One region of the Paenibacillus sp. FSL H8-0079 genome, then DNA from elsewhere that is predicted to be linked to it. Evidence: predicted binding sites of a transcription regulator. Region 1 holds the regulator's gene; each other region holds the start of a gene.
What was found. The regulator Rex, encoded in region 1, represses fermentation and respiration genes when NADH is low (regulators of the CRP and FNR family bind a similar motif). The targets are predictions, from matches to a motif close to TTGTGAAATATTTCACAA.
Positions count from the first base shown of each region.

Region 1 (4,236 bases):
AACTTAACCTTAGCGGACGCGGTGGGGACTTCTGGGAGACGGTACAGAGCGAATCTGAGTCCTGTCTGGGAAGATCCTGTCCATGGTTCCGCAAATGTTTCTACCATCGCGCCAAACATGAGGCAGGGTTGTCTGACATCGTAATTACGAATCACTCCAAATTATTTACGGACGTCAAAGCAGCGCATCAGCTACTGCCAGCGTATGAGAGTCTTGTGATCGATGAGGCACATCATCTGGAGGACGTGGCTGGTAAGCATCTAGGAATGCATATGAAATATTTCACGTTGGTTCATACACTGACCCGTCTGTTTAAAGACAGTCGTAATGGTCAGCTGCCTATGCTTCGTTCGCAGTTATCCGGACATGAAAATTCGGTGCAATGGGGCTCCATGGTGGATCAGATGTTCCCGCTCGCTCTTGAGGTTAAGGAGCTATGGGATCGCATGAGTGAAGCTTTGTTCGGTCTGTTGCCTGAACGAAGTGATGCTTCACCGGGAGAAACAGGACAATTTTCCCTGCGTCTGAAGGCATCTCAAAAACCGGCCAAATGGCAGGAGTTGCAGGATTTGGAGAACCAAATCCATGTGACATTGGGCGATTTGGTTCGCAAAGGGGACAAATTGCTGCTTGAGGTAAAAGAAGATCAGGATGATTATCAATCGGATAGCCTGATCACGGATATTACAGGATTGCTGAAAGATCTGACCACGTTGAAGGAGAATCTACGTTTCTTCATGCGTATGGATGATGCCAAAACGGTGTACTGGATGGAAGCCAGCGGCCAGTTCCGCAGCAAATCTCTCCAGCTGTATGCTGTACCTGTAGATGTCAGTGCACAACTTAAGGATTTGTTTTTTGATAAAAAGAAAAGTGTTGTGCTTACATCGGCTACGCTCTCTGTGGATAAGTCATTCCAGTTCATGATCGAGCAGCTTGGTTTGCAGGAAGCCGCCGAGAATAATCGGCTATTAACGTCGATGCTGCCATCACCTTTCAACTATCGCGATCAGGCACTTCTGGTGATTCCACGTGATTTCCCGAGTGTGAAGGGCAGTGTGGGTGATGCGCACTTTGTCAATATGCTGGTGCAATCACTCGCAGAGACCGCAATTGCCACGCGTGGGCGCATGATGGTTCTGTTTACTTCATACAAGATGTTGCGACAGGTCTATGATCCGCTAAAAGAAGCTCTGTCTGGTAACGACATCTCGTTGCTAGGGCAAGGTGTGGACAGTGGAAGCCGCTCGAAGTTGACTCGCAGGTTCCAGGACGCCAAAGCTACGGTACTTTTGGGCACAAGCAGCTTCTGGGAGGGTGTAGATATCCCTGGTGATGCGCTGACGTGTCTAGCTATTGTGCGATTGCCTTTCCAGCCGCCGAATCATCCGTTGGTGGAAGCCAAGAGTGAGTTGCTCCAGGAGCAGAAGAAGAATCCATTCCTGAAGCTGTCTGTACCGCAAGCGGTCATCCGTTTCAAGCAAGGATTTGGCCGATTGGTGCGTACCGCGAAGGACAGAGGAATTGTGATTGTCTATGATACACGCGTAATTGAAGCGTACTATGGCAAATTCTTTTTATATTCATTACCTGGTCCCAAAATGGAGCACATGCTCACAGAGCAAATGGTTCCACGAATTACCGAATGGTTGGAAAAACCTGATAAAGAACAAGAATAATGGTTTTTTTGTTCGTTATATCATTGCATGACGCTACAGTTTGGCGTTAAACTTTATGAGATCTTTCCGTTTGCGAATAAAGCAGTTGCACGTAAGAACTTATAACCTAAATTACAAGGAGCATTCTGTATAAAAAGTCACTTCTATCTTTGAGTTTATACAGAATGCTCATCTTTTCATCTATTATTTTATCGTGGCCTTGGTAAGGGGGAGCAAGAATGAAATCGGATAAAATTTCGGAAGCGGTGGTACGACGTCTGCCTGTTTACTTGCGTTATTTGAGCGAGTTGCATCAGCGTGAGGTGGCTACTGTTTCTTCTCAAGAGCTTGGACAGAGGCTGGATCTGAATCCGGCCCAAATTCGTAAAGACCTGGCTTACTTCGGTGATTTTGGTCGTAAAGGGATCGGGTATGATGTATCCTATTTGATCGAGAAAATTCGTCACATTCTCAAAATTGATCAGCAAATTAATGTAGCTCTGGTGGGCGCGGGTAACCTCGGACAGGCCTTGTCCAACTACAACGCGTATCTGAAAGACAACATGAAGATTGTTGCTGTATTTGATGCATATGGACCGAAGATTGGTAGTCAAATCAACAGTTTGACGGTAAAACCAATGAATGAATTGACGGAAGCAGTGAAAACGGATAACATCCGCATCGGCATTATCACGGTTCCGGATACGGAAGCCCAAAATGTAGCCGATCAACTTATTGAATCGGGAATTGAAGCGATCCTCAATTTTGCACCAACAATTCTAAAAACACCGCCGCATATCCGCATTCATCATGCTGACTTTACGACGGATCTGCTTAGTTTGGCCTATTACTTGGAGACTGGAAAGGACGACGAGGAAGATGACAACAAATAGATGGGTAATTCACAACGGCAAATTTGCCGTAAATGAAGGCGCAACATGGAATGTGGTTCAAGGCTATATGGTTGTTGAGAATGACAAGATTGTGCATATTGGTGAGACATTGCCGGATGGAGACGAAAATTGTACCAAAGTGGATGGAAAAGGACTGTTCTTCCTGCCGGGTCTGATCAATACGCATGGTCATGCAGCGATGTCGCTGCTCAGAGGTCATGGAGACGATCTTGCGCTGCAAGTATGGTTGCAGGAAAAAATGTGGCCGATGGAAGCGAAAATGACTTCACAAGATGTATATTGGGGAACTTCGCTATCGGTGCTTGAAATGTTGAAAGGCGGAACTACCGCTTTCCTGGACATGTATGATCACATGGATCAGGTTGCCAAAGTGGTGGAGCAATCCGGCGTTAGAGCAGCACTGGCACGTGGTGTAATCGGGCTGTGCTCGGAAGAAGAACAATTGCGGAAGCTGGAGGAGTCGGCTGCGTTTGCGCGTGAGTGGAATGGACAGGCAGATGGTCGCATTACAACCGTAATCTCCCCACACGCACCATATACATGCCCTCCAGACTACATAGAGAAGCTTGTACAGGTGGCGAACGACCTAAACCTTCCCCTTCATACTCATATGTCGGAAACGCTTCGTGAAGTCGAGCAGAACGTGGCTGATTATGGACTGCGTCCTGTGGCACATCTGGAGAAACTGGGCTTTTTCTCCCGTCCATCTCTGGTTGCACATGCGGTGCATCTGAATGACGAAGAGATCGAGATTCTGGCCCGTCATGATGTGGCTGTGTCCCATAACCCGGGAAGTAACCTGAAACTGGCTTCCGGTGTTGCTCGTGTACCCGCTTTGCTGAAAGCAGGAGTTACCGTGTCACTCGGAACAGACGGACCGGCAAGCAACAACAATCTGGATATGTTCGAGGAAATGAGACTCGCTGCATTGATCCACAAAGGCGTGTCTGGTGACCCGACGGCAGTACCAGCAGGCGAAGCGTTATTACTTGGAACGTCATATGGCGCCAAATCCATCTTCTTGAACAATACGGGAGCGCTTCAGGTTGGCATGAAGGCTGACTTTATCGCCCTGGACATTGAACAGGCACATTTCTATCCACATACAGACCTGATCTCACATACGATCTACTCGGCTTCTGCCAAAGATGTGGAGCATGTATGGGTGGATGGAAAACAAGTGGTGAAGCATGGCGAATGTCTGACTATGGATGAAGAGCGCATTTTGCGTGAGTCTCAATTGGCATTTGATGGTCTGCTTGCTCGTTAATTACAGGACAGCGCATCATAGGGAAAGGAAGTTCGGCTTTTGAAGAAAAAAAAGAAGTGGATATGGATTTCGCTGCTTGCACTGGTTCTGATTCTGTTTGGACTTCAGCGTTATTACGTCTATGTCACGCAGGATCAGCGCAAGGAAGAAGCGCTCGCCATACAGGCAGCACAGGAGCAACTGGGCATTACATCCTATGATGAATTGCGAAAGTATATCTGGGGAGATAAAGAAGGCTCTGACAACATCTACTGGACCCTGATCGGTAAAAATAAGGATAACCAGGATGTCATGGTCTGGGTTAAATTCGATGAAAACAATCAACCTGCCACAGGAGCAAATGCTATACACAGCGAACTGCTGCAGAATGGTATGACCGAAGCGCAGATCCGCA
Region 1 covers NZ_CP150300.1:4,088,923-4,093,158, reverse strand. Annotated here, with positions in the region: gene dinG (ATP-dependent DNA helicase DinG) at 1-1,679, shown strand, start outside; gene MHI06_RS18165 (redox-sensing transcriptional repressor Rex) at 1,898-2,551, shown strand; gene MHI06_RS18160 (amidohydrolase) at 2,538-3,842, shown strand; gene MHI06_RS18155 (DUF5590 domain-containing protein) at 3,882-4,236, shown strand, end outside.

Region 2 (4,236 bases), 2.0 Mb from region 1:
TCCGGCACGCCCGTAATGCGTGCAACGCGGTCAGGGGTGTAACTTCGGACATGATCACGAAGTGCCTCATGACCCACCGTATACTTTTGCATAAACGCTTCATCCGTTAGGCCCCGTTCGAACAACACATGCATCAAGCCCAACGCCAGTGCGCTGTCCGTGCCCGGATATAGAGGAATAAACCAGTCGCCCCATTGGGCCGTACGATTGCGATGAACGTCGATTACGACGATCTTGGCACCTTTTTTGCGGGCTTTCTCCGCCAAAACAACCTGGTGCATATTGGTACTGACGATATTGCCACCCCACACCAGGATGAGATCCGCATGCTCCGTATCTTCTGGCACCGTTCCCCGGTTGGCGCCCATCGTATATTTCCAGCCGGTATTTCCAGCAGAGTTACAGATCGTCTGCTCCAGTACACTCGCACCAAGCGCATTGAAGAAACGCCGATCCATACCGTCTACGCCGAGAATGCCCATGTTACCGTAAAAGCTGTAGGGCAGGATGCTCTCCGGGCCGTAGGTTTCGGACAATGCAGTGAATTTGGTCGTAATCTCGCGAATCGCTTCATCCCAACTCATTCGTTCGAACTTGCCTTCGCCTTTGGCTCCTACACGTTTCATCGGATATTGTAGACGCTCGGGGTGATATACCCGCTCGGTCATATTTCTGACTTTATTACAAATGGCACCCTTGGTGATCGGATGGTCCGGATTACCTGCCACCTTCACAATTTTACCGTTCTCTTTATGTAACAACAGACCACAAGTGTCCGGACAATCGAGCGGGCATACCGCTGCAAATACCCCATTCTCCTGATCGATCATCGTATGGCTCCCCCTCTTTAAAAAACTATCCCTATATCATATCTTCTTCGAGGTTATCACGTAAAGAGAACAGTATATTTTCGCCTAATATTAACCGCTATAGCAGCTTTAAATTATTTTCAAAAAAATGTTTTATCGTTTGATTCAACTTCAGAATTCAGGGGTAAATTAAAAATAAGGCATTAGGCTAGTGTTTCCCCACTTCCTCCTCATGCCATATCATGGACCACTCCCGAAATTCGCCATGAACAGGTTTCGTTCCCCCGAACCTTGTCATGGCGAATTTATTTTGCGTTAAACTTCAATAAAGGACAAAAAAAAGATTCCGGCCTGCTCCATCACAGCATATTTGCCATGAACCGAGCAAATTCAGAATCGTCTTCACTTCTATGTGTATATGATATACGTGTATCGAGTAATGCATTGTAGTGCTATATTCCGCTACGCCTGCTTGCTCAACATCACTCTACCCTCCGTCTCCACAGGTTCGATCGACGTTACTACCTCTGGTTTCACTTTCGGCTCAGCTTGGCGCAGGTACACCACCCAATAGGCTGCAGCTACAAACAGAGCACCACCAGTTAGATTGCCGAGCCACACCGGAATGAAATTCATCACATATTGTCCCCACGAATAATACCCTTCAAAGATTGCCGCCGGAATGAGGAACATATTGGCCACAACGTGCTGGAATCCAATGGCCACAAACGCCATCGTTGGAAACCAAATACCCAGTACCTTGCCACTCATCGTATCGGATGCATAAGATAGCCATACTGCCAGCGCCACCAGCCAGTTACAGCCGATGCCAGAGATAAAAGCCTGTAGGAAGCCATCATGCAGCTTATGCCCAGCCATATCCACCACTTTTGCCAGATATACACCCTCTCCAGTCAGACCAAGCACATGTCCAAACGCGTACGCGACAAAGATTGCTCCAAGAAAATTACCTATTGTTACGAATGTAAGATTCTTCACCATGCTGCCTACTGACAGCTTGCGTGCGATCGCAGCGAGCGGAACAGCCATCATATTCCCTGTCAGCAATTCACCGCCACCGATGAGAACCATAATTAGCCCCACCGGGAACACCGCTGCTCCAATCAGATTAACCAGGCTTCCCCACTCTGCCGGAGCAGATGCAATCACCCGAATATCCAGTAGAAAACCCAGCGCGATAAAAGCCCCTGCCAGAAAACTGAGCACCAGTACAGAAGATACCGGGTATTGAGCCTTTTTCATGCCTGTTTGCGCCGTATATTGTGCAACCTCAAGAGGTGTTTTTGCTGCCATATCACTCATCCTCTCCTTCATTGTTCATCATTGGATAAAACCACCTGAAATTCATTAGTTTTGCGTTGAATGCCACATCCTAATTGTATCTCGGTCCTATACAAAACTTTGTGCAAATTATCACAATGTTGTTTATAAAGAAAATTTTAAAATTATGGTTTTCAGGCAAATACGATTGCTATAGAAACTTATACATATGAAGGAAATTGCTCAGAATTTGTTCAGAATCAATTTATATAATAGGCACACATATCGAATTTACATCTGTTGGGCAGGGTCGGATTTGGGTCAAAAACAGTTCCATGTTGTGTATGTCATCAAAATGATGTTCTGTAGGTCATTTCATAGCATATCTACGGACAAATAGGAGGTTCAAACATGTTCAAACACTCTTTACGCTGGAGAACAATTATGATGTATGTTTTGATATTCACTCTGGTTCTCCCCAATGTCCTTCTTCCCAAAGCTCATGCTTCCACTAACGGAAATGTGAATATACTGTCCGCAGTCAATAACAACGTCGATCGTAATCTGGTAAACGTTGTTTATGCTAACGGGAAATACACCGCAGTGGGTGAAAAAGGACGTATTGTTCAGTCCACAGATGGATTAAACTGGGCTGTAGTGAATACAGGAGTTTCTAACGAAAAAACATCATGGAGAAGCCTCGTGTATGCAAACCATGTATATGTCGCAGTCGGGGTGGAATCTACTCCTAATAAAGCAAGATTGATCGTTTCGTCTGATGGCGAAACATGGGTCGACAAATCATCAGGAATTAATGGAGACATTTTGCAAAAAGTCGTTTATACAAACGGCAATTTTTACGCTGTTGGTGGAAAATGGCATGCCAGTGACCGCGCGCAAGATGTAGGCATTATTTATTCATCTTCGGATGGGGTGACATGGACGTTATCGAGTACTGTACCAAAAATTTGGCCATCCAATGGTACTTCAAGCTCACCCTTTCATTTGACAGATATGGCCTATATATCAGGTAGATACGTTGTCGGAGGTAATGTATTTTCTGGATACGCTTATTCAAGTAACGGAAGTAGCTGGACGAATGTTTTTTTGAATGGCACTTCCTCCTTGGAACGATTCTCGATCTATAATGGGAAGCTTTATCTTATTAAAAATTCAACGATTGGCTACTCCAGCAGTGACGGAATAACGTTTGCACCTGATGCCTCTTATAACAATGCAATGAGTACTGTCAAAGCCGGATCAACACTCTACCGTTTTGGTCAGGCAGGCAAACTGGACTCATCCACGGATAACGGCGTCAATTGGACTTCAGAGCCTACGGTAACCAATATGACCATCCAATCTGCAGCTTCGAATGGAACGGGTATGGTCCTTGTCACCTCGGCTCCTAATAGTCTTGTCGTTACTGCGGACAAATCCGAGTGGAAAAAAACCGCGGCGAATCTGCAGGGTATCGCTTATAACGGCAGCACATGGGTGGTTGTCGGTGATTCATTATATGGCAGTGATACAACAGATAGCCTTATATTGAATTCCAACAGCGACTGGGAGCATCTAAGTACAAATAGCCAGTTGCTTCCTAAAGAGGCTTTTTCCAAAGTTGCATACGGCCATAACACTTTTGTCGCCATGGGTAAAAAAATTGGGGTATCCTCCGATGGCGAACATTGGACACTCAGCAATCTTCCCGCTGGTGTAACCGGCAGAGTAGTAGCGCTGACCTATGGTGCAAGTGGAGGTTTTGTTGCAGTAACGGGTACAGGCGATACGCTCAACTCCGTTGACGGATTATCTTGGACGAAGGGCACAAACATTTTAATCCCAAATAGAGATATATTTAATGTGAAGTATGTAAATGGTGCATATATCGCAACAGGTTACGGAGTAATTTGGAAATCTGATGCAAATGGAATGAATTGGACTCAGATCATTGATCCAAATGATGAAATTCATGAAAATTATTACTCGTTAAATGACATCATCTATGTAGATGGAAAATATGTAATTGCCGGATCAGATGAATCTTCGTTTCCTATCCTGTTAGAAACGACAGGTGTCTTGAACACTAGCTCAACTTGGACCAGACATAACATTGATACTATCAATTATACTGGCTTAAAATCTA
Region 2 covers NZ_CP150300.1:6,113,501-6,117,736, forward strand. Annotated here, with positions in the region: gene MHI06_RS27305 (molybdopterin oxidoreductase family protein) at 1-830, opposite strand, end outside; gene MHI06_RS27310 (formate/nitrite transporter family protein) at 1,272-2,123, opposite strand; gene MHI06_RS27315 (S-layer homology domain-containing protein) at 2,502-4,236, shown strand, end outside.
Region 2: a site for Rex is predicted at 2,232-2,249, ahead of MHI06_RS27310 (formate/nitrite transporter family protein). Genes of this name have one in related genera too.

Region 3 (4,236 bases), 2.2 Mb from region 1:
GGTTTCTCCAATACCTCCAGCCGGACCACCTTCGGATAGGCCTTGCATATGTCCGGGGTTCCATCTGTGCTGGCATCGTCCACAATGACGATCTCATCCACGAATTCACTCAGATCATGCAGTACCTCTTCAAGGTATCGGCCACGTTCATTGCGAACCTGGAGCATGGCGGTCAGCTTGTTGCCTTTGCTTTTGCGAACCCGACGAATGGAGAAGGGCTCTTCGAATACATTTGTTTCCTCTTGTGATACAGCAGCATCCTGTTCTCCCTGATCTTGTACGTCGCCCCAGTGATGAATTTGGCTTCGAGTGCTCGGCGTTGGTTGTGCATGATCCGGCGTGTGATCGCCATTTCCCAATGCGTCTGTATGTGTCCGATCGACTGTTTCCGTTGGCGTGTAAGTGGTTTCGGTTCGGATATCCCTGTGCACCATCGGCCCATTCACCTGTTGTCTACGCTTCTTCGGGTCCAGCATCATGGCACCTCCCCAAGCAATTGCTGTACAGCATGATCCAACAGCTCCAGCTCGACAATCCTGGCGAGCGCATCTTCATCCTCCAGTGCCGTTTCGAGAAAATGTCGGACTGCCCCGTGTCGTTCCCCTCGCAGAGCCAGCGCACTTCCGGATAATTGCTGATAATCCCGGCGACTGGCATCATCCTGAATATCGACTGCATGCACCAGAGCCAGTGCCTCTTCCACACGTCCTGTCTCCTGATAGATGCGGAATTTCCAATGTCTCGCGGTTTCTCCGCCAAGTTCGTCCAGGATACGCAAGGCGTTTCCGTAATCATCGTTAATACGCAGCAATTCCGCTCGTACAAGTTGATCTTCTCCCGCTTCAAGCCAGCGACAGAGCTGTTCATAATGATGGCGTTCCTGTTCGTCGGCTGCACTGATACCGTACACCAGCAGGGCGTCCTCCAACTGTCCGGCCCGGGCATGGATTGCGGACAGGAATCTATAGTGGGAGACTACACAGTCACTGCGACCATTCAAGACCGCGTGGGTGAAGGCCTCTTGCAGTGAATTGATAGCCCGAGGATCTTCAAGCAAGTACTCATAGGCTGCCAGCAAAAAGGATATGGTCTCATGTGCACCTGCTTTGGCTCGGAGCTGCCGGTAGAAGTCGGCACGTACACTGCATTGAAGCAGGGTGACGCTATCCAGCGTTCCTGACAGGATCTGCCGCAGGGCATGCAGGAAGAACAGTTCGTAGTCCCGGAGAGGGACTTCGAGATCATCCTTTTGCATCGTACCCGCAGGTGTAGGGTCTTCGCCTCCTAGCCAGATAGCGCGTACACCTTGGAAAAGCAGCTTCATATATCGTGTTTCGGAGGAGGTACCCACCAGATCGGCGATGCCGACCAGTTTGTAGATACTGCTTTCCCATAAAGGAGAGGCTGCTTCATCTCCAGCTGGCTCAGGGAGCAGGACGATACATAGCTCTGGCTCCAGCGAAGCTGTAGCCATGAGCCAGTAAGGATGGGTTACCACTGCTACGGTGCGAGGTTCCAGCAGTAGTTGTTCGGCTTCAGGGAGGGAGATGACAGTGATGGCCGCAGGTACATCCTCTGTCTGCTTCAGGCTGCTGACATAATAGACCTCTCCCTCGATCGACAACAGCGCAGCAATATCGGGATAGGGAAAGGATGACCATCCTCCTTTGCGAGAAAAGAGAATATACCGGACAGGAGCCTGTGTTGTACTGACCTCATTCGGGCTGACTTCGGGAGCAGAATCCGGTAACGGCGCAGGATTTTTCATGAATGCTTCACCTCACCTTGACTGTATTATGGTGCGTCATTCTCTCTGCATGTGCTTCATGCTTCCACTTCATATGTAAAGCCCTCACGGCACTTCGCATGATATGCCTGAGACTAACATATGGGCATTCCGTCCCAAACATGAGTATCTTCCATGAATACATGAAGTTGGCAAGCTGTGGTAATAGGCTGATTTTTATCTTTTGTGTGACCAGGATCACTTTTTTTTGCTCTAAACACGTAGATTGTGATAATTCTCACATGTATAAAATAGGTAATCTGGCACAATACGTTCATCAACGTATTTGGTGGACAGACAGCGAAGGTGCAGCTTCAATGCCAGATACGCATACTGCGAAGTGAACAGAAAGAAGGGGTAACGGTATGGATCCGATTATGTTATCGCGTATCCAATATGCACTTACAACGATTTTCCATTTCTTTTTTGTGCCGCTATCCATTGGTCTTGTACTGTTGGTTGCGATTATGGAGACGTTGTACGTTGTTAAGGGTAAGGAGATCTACAAAACGATGGCCAAGTTCTGGGGCAAACTGTTCCTGATTAACTTCGCCGTCGGGGTTGTCACAGGTATTCTGCAGGAATTCCAGTTCGGTATGAACTGGTCAGAGTACTCCCGATTTGTCGGGGATGTGTTCGGTGCGCCACTGGCTATTGAAGCCCTATTGGCGTTTTTTATGGAGTCTACATTTATTGGATTGTGGATATTTGGGTGGGATCGTTTGTCTAAAAAAGTGCATCTGGCCTGTATCTGGCTGGTGTTCGTTGGCACATTCCTGTCCGCGCTGTGGATTCTGGCAGCCAATTCATTTATGCAGCATCCCGTCGGGTTTGAGATTAACAACGGCCGAGCTGAGATGAATGATTTCTTTGCACTCATCACGAATGGTCAGCTTCTCGTCGAGTTCCCACATACAATCTTTGGAGCATTGATGACAGGGGCTTTCGTCGTAACGGGTATCAGTGCCTACAAATTAATGAAGAAGCAGGATGTGGAGATCTTCCGCAAATCGTTTAATATTGCGATCATTATCGCTCTTGTTTCCTCAATCGGCGTCGCTTTCTCGGGGCACTTCCAGGCGCAATATCTGGTGGAGACACAGCCGATGAAGATGGCAGCCAGTGAGGGCACATGGACGACGACGGAAGATCCGGCACCATGGACGGTGGTCGCCTTTATCGATCCGGATAAACAGGAGAACACGGGTGAGATCAAAATCCCCGGATTGCTCAGTTACCTGTCTTACAGCAAGTTCTCCGGTAGTGTCAAAGGCATGAAGGAGCTTCAAGCTGAGTATGAACAGACGTATGGACCGGGGGACTATATCCCGCCAGTACGGACAACGTTCTGGAGTTTCCGCATCATGATTGCTGCGGGTGGATTGATGATTGCACTGGCGCTATACGGTACGTTTCTGGCCATGCGTAAGAAGCTGGAGGTCGCTGGAAAGTGGTTTATGCGTCTGATGGTGTTCGCCATCTCCCTGCCGTTTATCGCCAATACATCAGGTTGGATTATGACCGAGGTTGGAAGGCAGCCATGGACAGTATTTGGCTATATGACCACTGAAGCCGGGGTCTCACCGAATGTATCCGCAGGAATGATCCTGTTCTCGACCATCGCTTTTACCGCTGCGTATACGGTTCTCGGAATCGTGATGGTATACCTGTTCGTACGTGAGATCAAAGCAGGCCCATTTGCGGTCGAGAAGCCGGAAGATCACGATGAATCGGCCGATCCGTTCGGCGTGGATGGAGGTTATTCCGTTGTCACTAAGTGAGTTGTGGTTTTTGCTGATTGCCGTATTGTTTGTCGGGTTCTTCTTTTTGGAAGGTTTTGATTTTGGTGTGGGGATGTCTACAGGTATTATCGCCAAAACAGACCGTGAACGCCGGACCCTGATCAACTCGATCGGTCCGTTCTGGGATGGCAACGAAGTATGGCTGATTACAGCAGGGGGCGCGATGTTTGCTGCCTTCCCGCACTGGTATGCCACGTTGTTCAGTGGTTTTTACCTGCCACTCGTAGTGGTGTTACTCGCCTTGATTGGTCGCGGGGTTGCTTTCGAATTCCGCAGTAAAATGAAACAGCAGCGCTGGCGCAAAACGTGGGACATCATCATTGTTGTTTCCAGTGCGCTGTTACCTTTCCTGTTCGGGGTGGTCTTTGCCACGTTGATGAAGGGTCTGCCCATTGATGGGGAGATGCAGTTGCGCGCAGGATTCTTCGATATCGTTAATCCGTACACCGTCATTGGTGGCTTGAGCGTAACGCTGCTATGTCTGGTTCATGGATTGCTGTTTGCATCACTACGAACAGTAGGCGAACTCAGAGAGCGTGCCTTGAATACAGCGCAAAAATTGATGCTGCCGCTGGCTGCACTGCTCGCCGTTTACGCGTTAATGACGTATTTCATGACCGATGTGTTCACCGTACGCGGTTGGGCCCT
Region 3 covers NZ_CP150300.1:6,281,236-6,285,471, reverse strand. Annotated here, with positions in the region: gene MHI06_RS27995 (glycosyltransferase) at 1-479, opposite strand, end outside; gene MHI06_RS27990 (hypothetical protein) at 476-1,768, opposite strand; gene MHI06_RS27985 (cytochrome ubiquinol oxidase subunit I) at 2,152-3,567, shown strand; gene cydB (cytochrome d ubiquinol oxidase subunit II) at 3,512-4,236, shown strand, end outside.
Region 3: a site for Rex is predicted at 2,013-2,030, ahead of MHI06_RS27985 (cytochrome ubiquinol oxidase subunit I). Genes of this name have one in related genera too.

Region 4 (4,236 bases), 300 kb from region 1:
GTTCTCATCTTCATCACTCCTTCTCTTGTTGAGTTAAATATATCACCTTCCAGTGGATTTATTTGTGATTTATTTCACAAACTAATTAAAAAAGAAAAGAAACCCTTAGGCCCCTCTCCTTTCTCCTATCTATTCACATCGATAACACTCTACGTTTATAGTACTTTCCAATGTACACCGCCATCTACCGTTTGCAATAACAATGATCTTTTGGCATCTGTATTTTCAACCAATATCCAACCAAGCTTGGAGGTAACCATCTGAATCTTCACAATCTCCGGATAGTCTTCGAGAATTTTTTCCAGTACACTGCTTGCAGGAAGAGAGCTCCATGTTTTGCCTGCATCCTTGGTGTGGTAGGTTATACCCTTTTGCATCGCCCAACCTTCCGATGCATTCAGGAATACAGGTGAAAGACTGCGATTCGCACCCGTTTGTTTGTTTAAAGTGAAATTGGACAGCATCCAGCTCTTTCCGCCATCGGTTGTGAAGAATCCATTGAATGTCGTACTCTCCCCTTGAGAACAGGACATGGACATCCAGGCCAACTGCGCTTCACGTCCAAAAAATTGTGGTGAACTGACACTGAAATTACCACACCCGTTGAATTTGTTTCGATCAAAGAAAGATGGTCCTGTATCCCAGTTCTCTCCGCCGTCTGAGGTCACATACAACTTCGGTGTACCGAACTCAATCGCGGTCAGGAAACCATGCTTTGGATCTGAGAAGGTCATACCTGTTGTGTATCCACGTCTGGAAATCTCTTCTGTTTCCTGTTTGCCATCTTCGTCACTGGATGACATCCGATTCCAAGTGATTCCACCGTCCTCGGTGAAGTACAGTTTCTTGTCCTGTTTACCAATAGCGGTATCCACCGTGGTGAGAATCCAGCCTTTTTCAGGAGATACAAAGGAGATCGCGGTCACTTTATCCGTCTTGGACAGAGATGACAGACTCCAACTTACCCCTCCATTGTTGGTCCGAAGCACCATGGTGTCTGTTCCACCCATGCCTTCGCGAACAATCCAACCATGCGTACGATCTACAAAATAAATGCTTTGTCCATATTTAGGGTTAGCCGGAAATTGTACATTTTCCGAAGGCGAAATATTGGTCCAGGTCTTTCCCTGGTCCTGTGTATAGTACAGTCGCAGCGCATTCCGCGTTACACCCCATGCCAATCCTCCGTTGTCATTGAGCAACTGAAAATCGGTCAACCGGGTCTGTATTTGGTACTTGGCCATATCCGCAGATTCTGTACTGTTGACAGGGGGAACGACGGTTAATGTCTGCCCTGTATTCCCGGCATCCTCCTGTTGTTGCGGAGGCTCTGCTTCCGGAGGTTGATCTGAGTCGGTGCATGCAGCCAGTAAAGCTGCTATACCTATAGACAGCAATGCTGTCTGCGCGATTTTGATCCATTGCGAACGCAAGTGGGTTCCACCTCTCTCATCCAATTTACAGGCGCGCATGCCTGTCTTATGGCGTTTTATTTACGATTCATCAGAATCCACTGCTCCTATTCTACCACAAACCTTGTGTAAAAGGCTCATTGCCCTCTCATGGCCGGCCCGCTCCCTTTTTCCAGCTGATACTCTGGCTATATGTCGCACATTTATTACCATTAATTTATTCCTAAACTGTTTTTCGACGGAATAATTGGTAAAAAGACATGAAATGTGAACTATTTTATAGACAACACTCGCTTTATATTCAGTAATCCCTTAATATGGATGGGAGTATAACCCAAAAGGAGAGGATATGAACATGACAAACAGTGCAGTATTGAAACCAAGTCGTGTCGTGATTGTAGGCATGGGTGCGGTGGGAACAACAACGGGATACACGCTAATGTTGAGACAGCGTTCGTCCGAGTTGGTATTTGTGGATGTGAATCATGATAAGGCAACCGGCGAAATGCTGGATATGAACCACGGTCTTCCGTTTACCGGTGGTGTGAAAGTATGGGCTGGCGATTACTCCGACTGCAAAGATGCAGATATCATTATTATAACAGCGGGCGCTTCCCAGAAACCTGGCGAAACCCGGATTGATCTGCTGAAGAAAAATGCAAGCATTTTCAAAGATATTATTGAACGTATTACTGAAGTGAATTCTCATGGTATTTTGCTGATTGCAACCAACCCTGTAGATATTTTGTCCTATACTTCATGGAAACAAAGCGGATGGCCTGCTTCCCGTGTCATCGGTTCAGGTACATTGCTCGATAGCGCACGTTTCCGTTACCTGATTGGTAAAAATAAAGGGATCGACCCGCGTAGTATTCACGCCCACATTATTGGTGAGCATGGCGATTCCGAAGTACCTGTATGGAGCCTGGCTAACGTTGCAGGAACAGACCTGGAACTAGATGAAGAAACACAACAGGATATCTTCGATCGTACCAAAAATGCAGCGTATGAGATTATTAATGCCAAAGGCGCGACTTCCTATGCAATCGCTCTTGCTCTGGACCGCATTGTAGCTGCAATTCTCGGCAACGAAGGCTCCGTTCTGAACGTATCCACGTACCTTGAAGACTACAATGGCGTATCGGATGTTTATCTGGGCGTTCCTTGTGTCGTAGATCGCAACGGCGTGCGCGAAATTCTGCCTCTTCCGTTGAATGAAACCGAGAAAGTGGCTTTCCAGGCTTCTGCTAACAAATTAAAAGAACAGATCGCTGGATTGGAATAATCGGATTATTACTTTAACAAGAGCCACCCGCATCTCTTATTTCAGAGAAGCAGGTGGCTCTTATGGATATGCATTCGGAAATGTTTCATTTATTTATTTCATATCAGAATGGATAGAGATATCATTCAACAAATTGGCACTGCTTGGTTCCAGTCTCATCGGATAGGGAACTACTTTATCAGGGGCTAGCTTAAACAATGCTGGAAAGACAGCGCCAGAAGCGTAAACTCGGTCTGTTTTCTGCAATAACCGCAGGCTTTCTTCCTGATCAAGCTCTTCCTCCCACCCTAAAGTCTCCACATTCAAGTGGTGAATTCCCGCCTCCTGAACTCGACTAGCCATCCACTCTCCTCCTATTTTACCTAAACATATAAAGGAAACGCGTGTGTTCTTCTCCAGACTGGATATTTCTAATAACAATGATGGTTCAATATCAGCGCCAATCACTAGAATTTTGATGTTGAGTGCTGCAAAGTATTTTTTGACTTCTGTAGCATGATTAAGTGTAGTTACTACGATTTTTATGTGTTGGAGCTTATCATGTATTGAATCTTCATGGAAAGGCAAGTCCTCCAGAAATAAGGTCTCCACATTCAAGCCAGTCGCCTTTTCGATAACTTGACGGTAAAAGAAATGATCGTGGCCCTTACATTCTACAAACAGGATGTCTGATTGACCGTCAGGAAATGAGCTCTGTTGCAACGCATACGCCAATCCCGTCATAAAAAATGGTTTGAGTTCAATGTTGTTCAACTCCACTTGCTTCACGGTTTCTTTTATCAGATCCATTAGTAATAAGCTTTGTTCATGGTATAACTGCCCTTTGGCAGTAACCTGTGTTCCCCGTCCCTTGTTCATCGTGACGAACCCCTCATCGCGCAGCTGATTATATACCAGATTAATCGTGTTGCGGTTCACTCCCAGTTCCTCAGCTAATTGGTTTGCCGCTGGCAACATATCTCCGGATTGTATTATTCCCATTGCAATGAGACATTTCAATTGCTCTCTAATCTGCGTATTTACATTAAAAGTCCAATCAGGATCTATCCTCAATGTTAATTGTTTGGTATCCAATGATATAAACCTCTTTTCATAGCTATATGGTTATATTATAACTAAAATCAGCTAATGCTCCAATGGAATCACCCTACATATCGAATTATATTGACATAATACCACTTTGATTATATAACTAAATAACTATGTAAATATGAATTAGGAGGCAATGACGTGCGATCAATTGAGGTAACCGATTTTCTAGCTAAAATGAAGGGAACGGGTAGGAGCACACTAAAAGTCGATCCTTTTAGTGCACTTATTGGGGGGATCGGAGGTTTTGTGACCATCAGTATTTTATCTTTACTCACCCTTTGGACTTCAAATCTATGGATTATTGCGCCTTTTGGTGCAAGCTGTGTGCTTGCTTTTGGATTTTGGGATGCTCCGTTATCCCAACCACGAAACATCATTGGAGGGCACTTAATTTCTGCTCTGACTGGTTTGGCAATGCTCCATCTATTCGGTGATAGTATGTGGGTT
Region 4 covers NZ_CP150300.1:3,784,209-3,788,444, forward strand. Annotated here, with positions in the region: gene MHI06_RS16780 (hypothetical protein) at 1-8, opposite strand, end outside; gene MHI06_RS16785 (YCF48-related protein) at 156-1,433, opposite strand; gene MHI06_RS16790 (L-lactate dehydrogenase) at 1,768-2,697, shown strand; gene MHI06_RS16795 (GntR family transcriptional regulator) at 2,791-3,771, opposite strand; gene MHI06_RS16800 (HPP family protein) at 3,964-4,236, shown strand, end outside.
Region 4: a site for Rex is predicted at 1,678-1,695, ahead of MHI06_RS16790 (L-lactate dehydrogenase). Genes of this name have one in related genera too.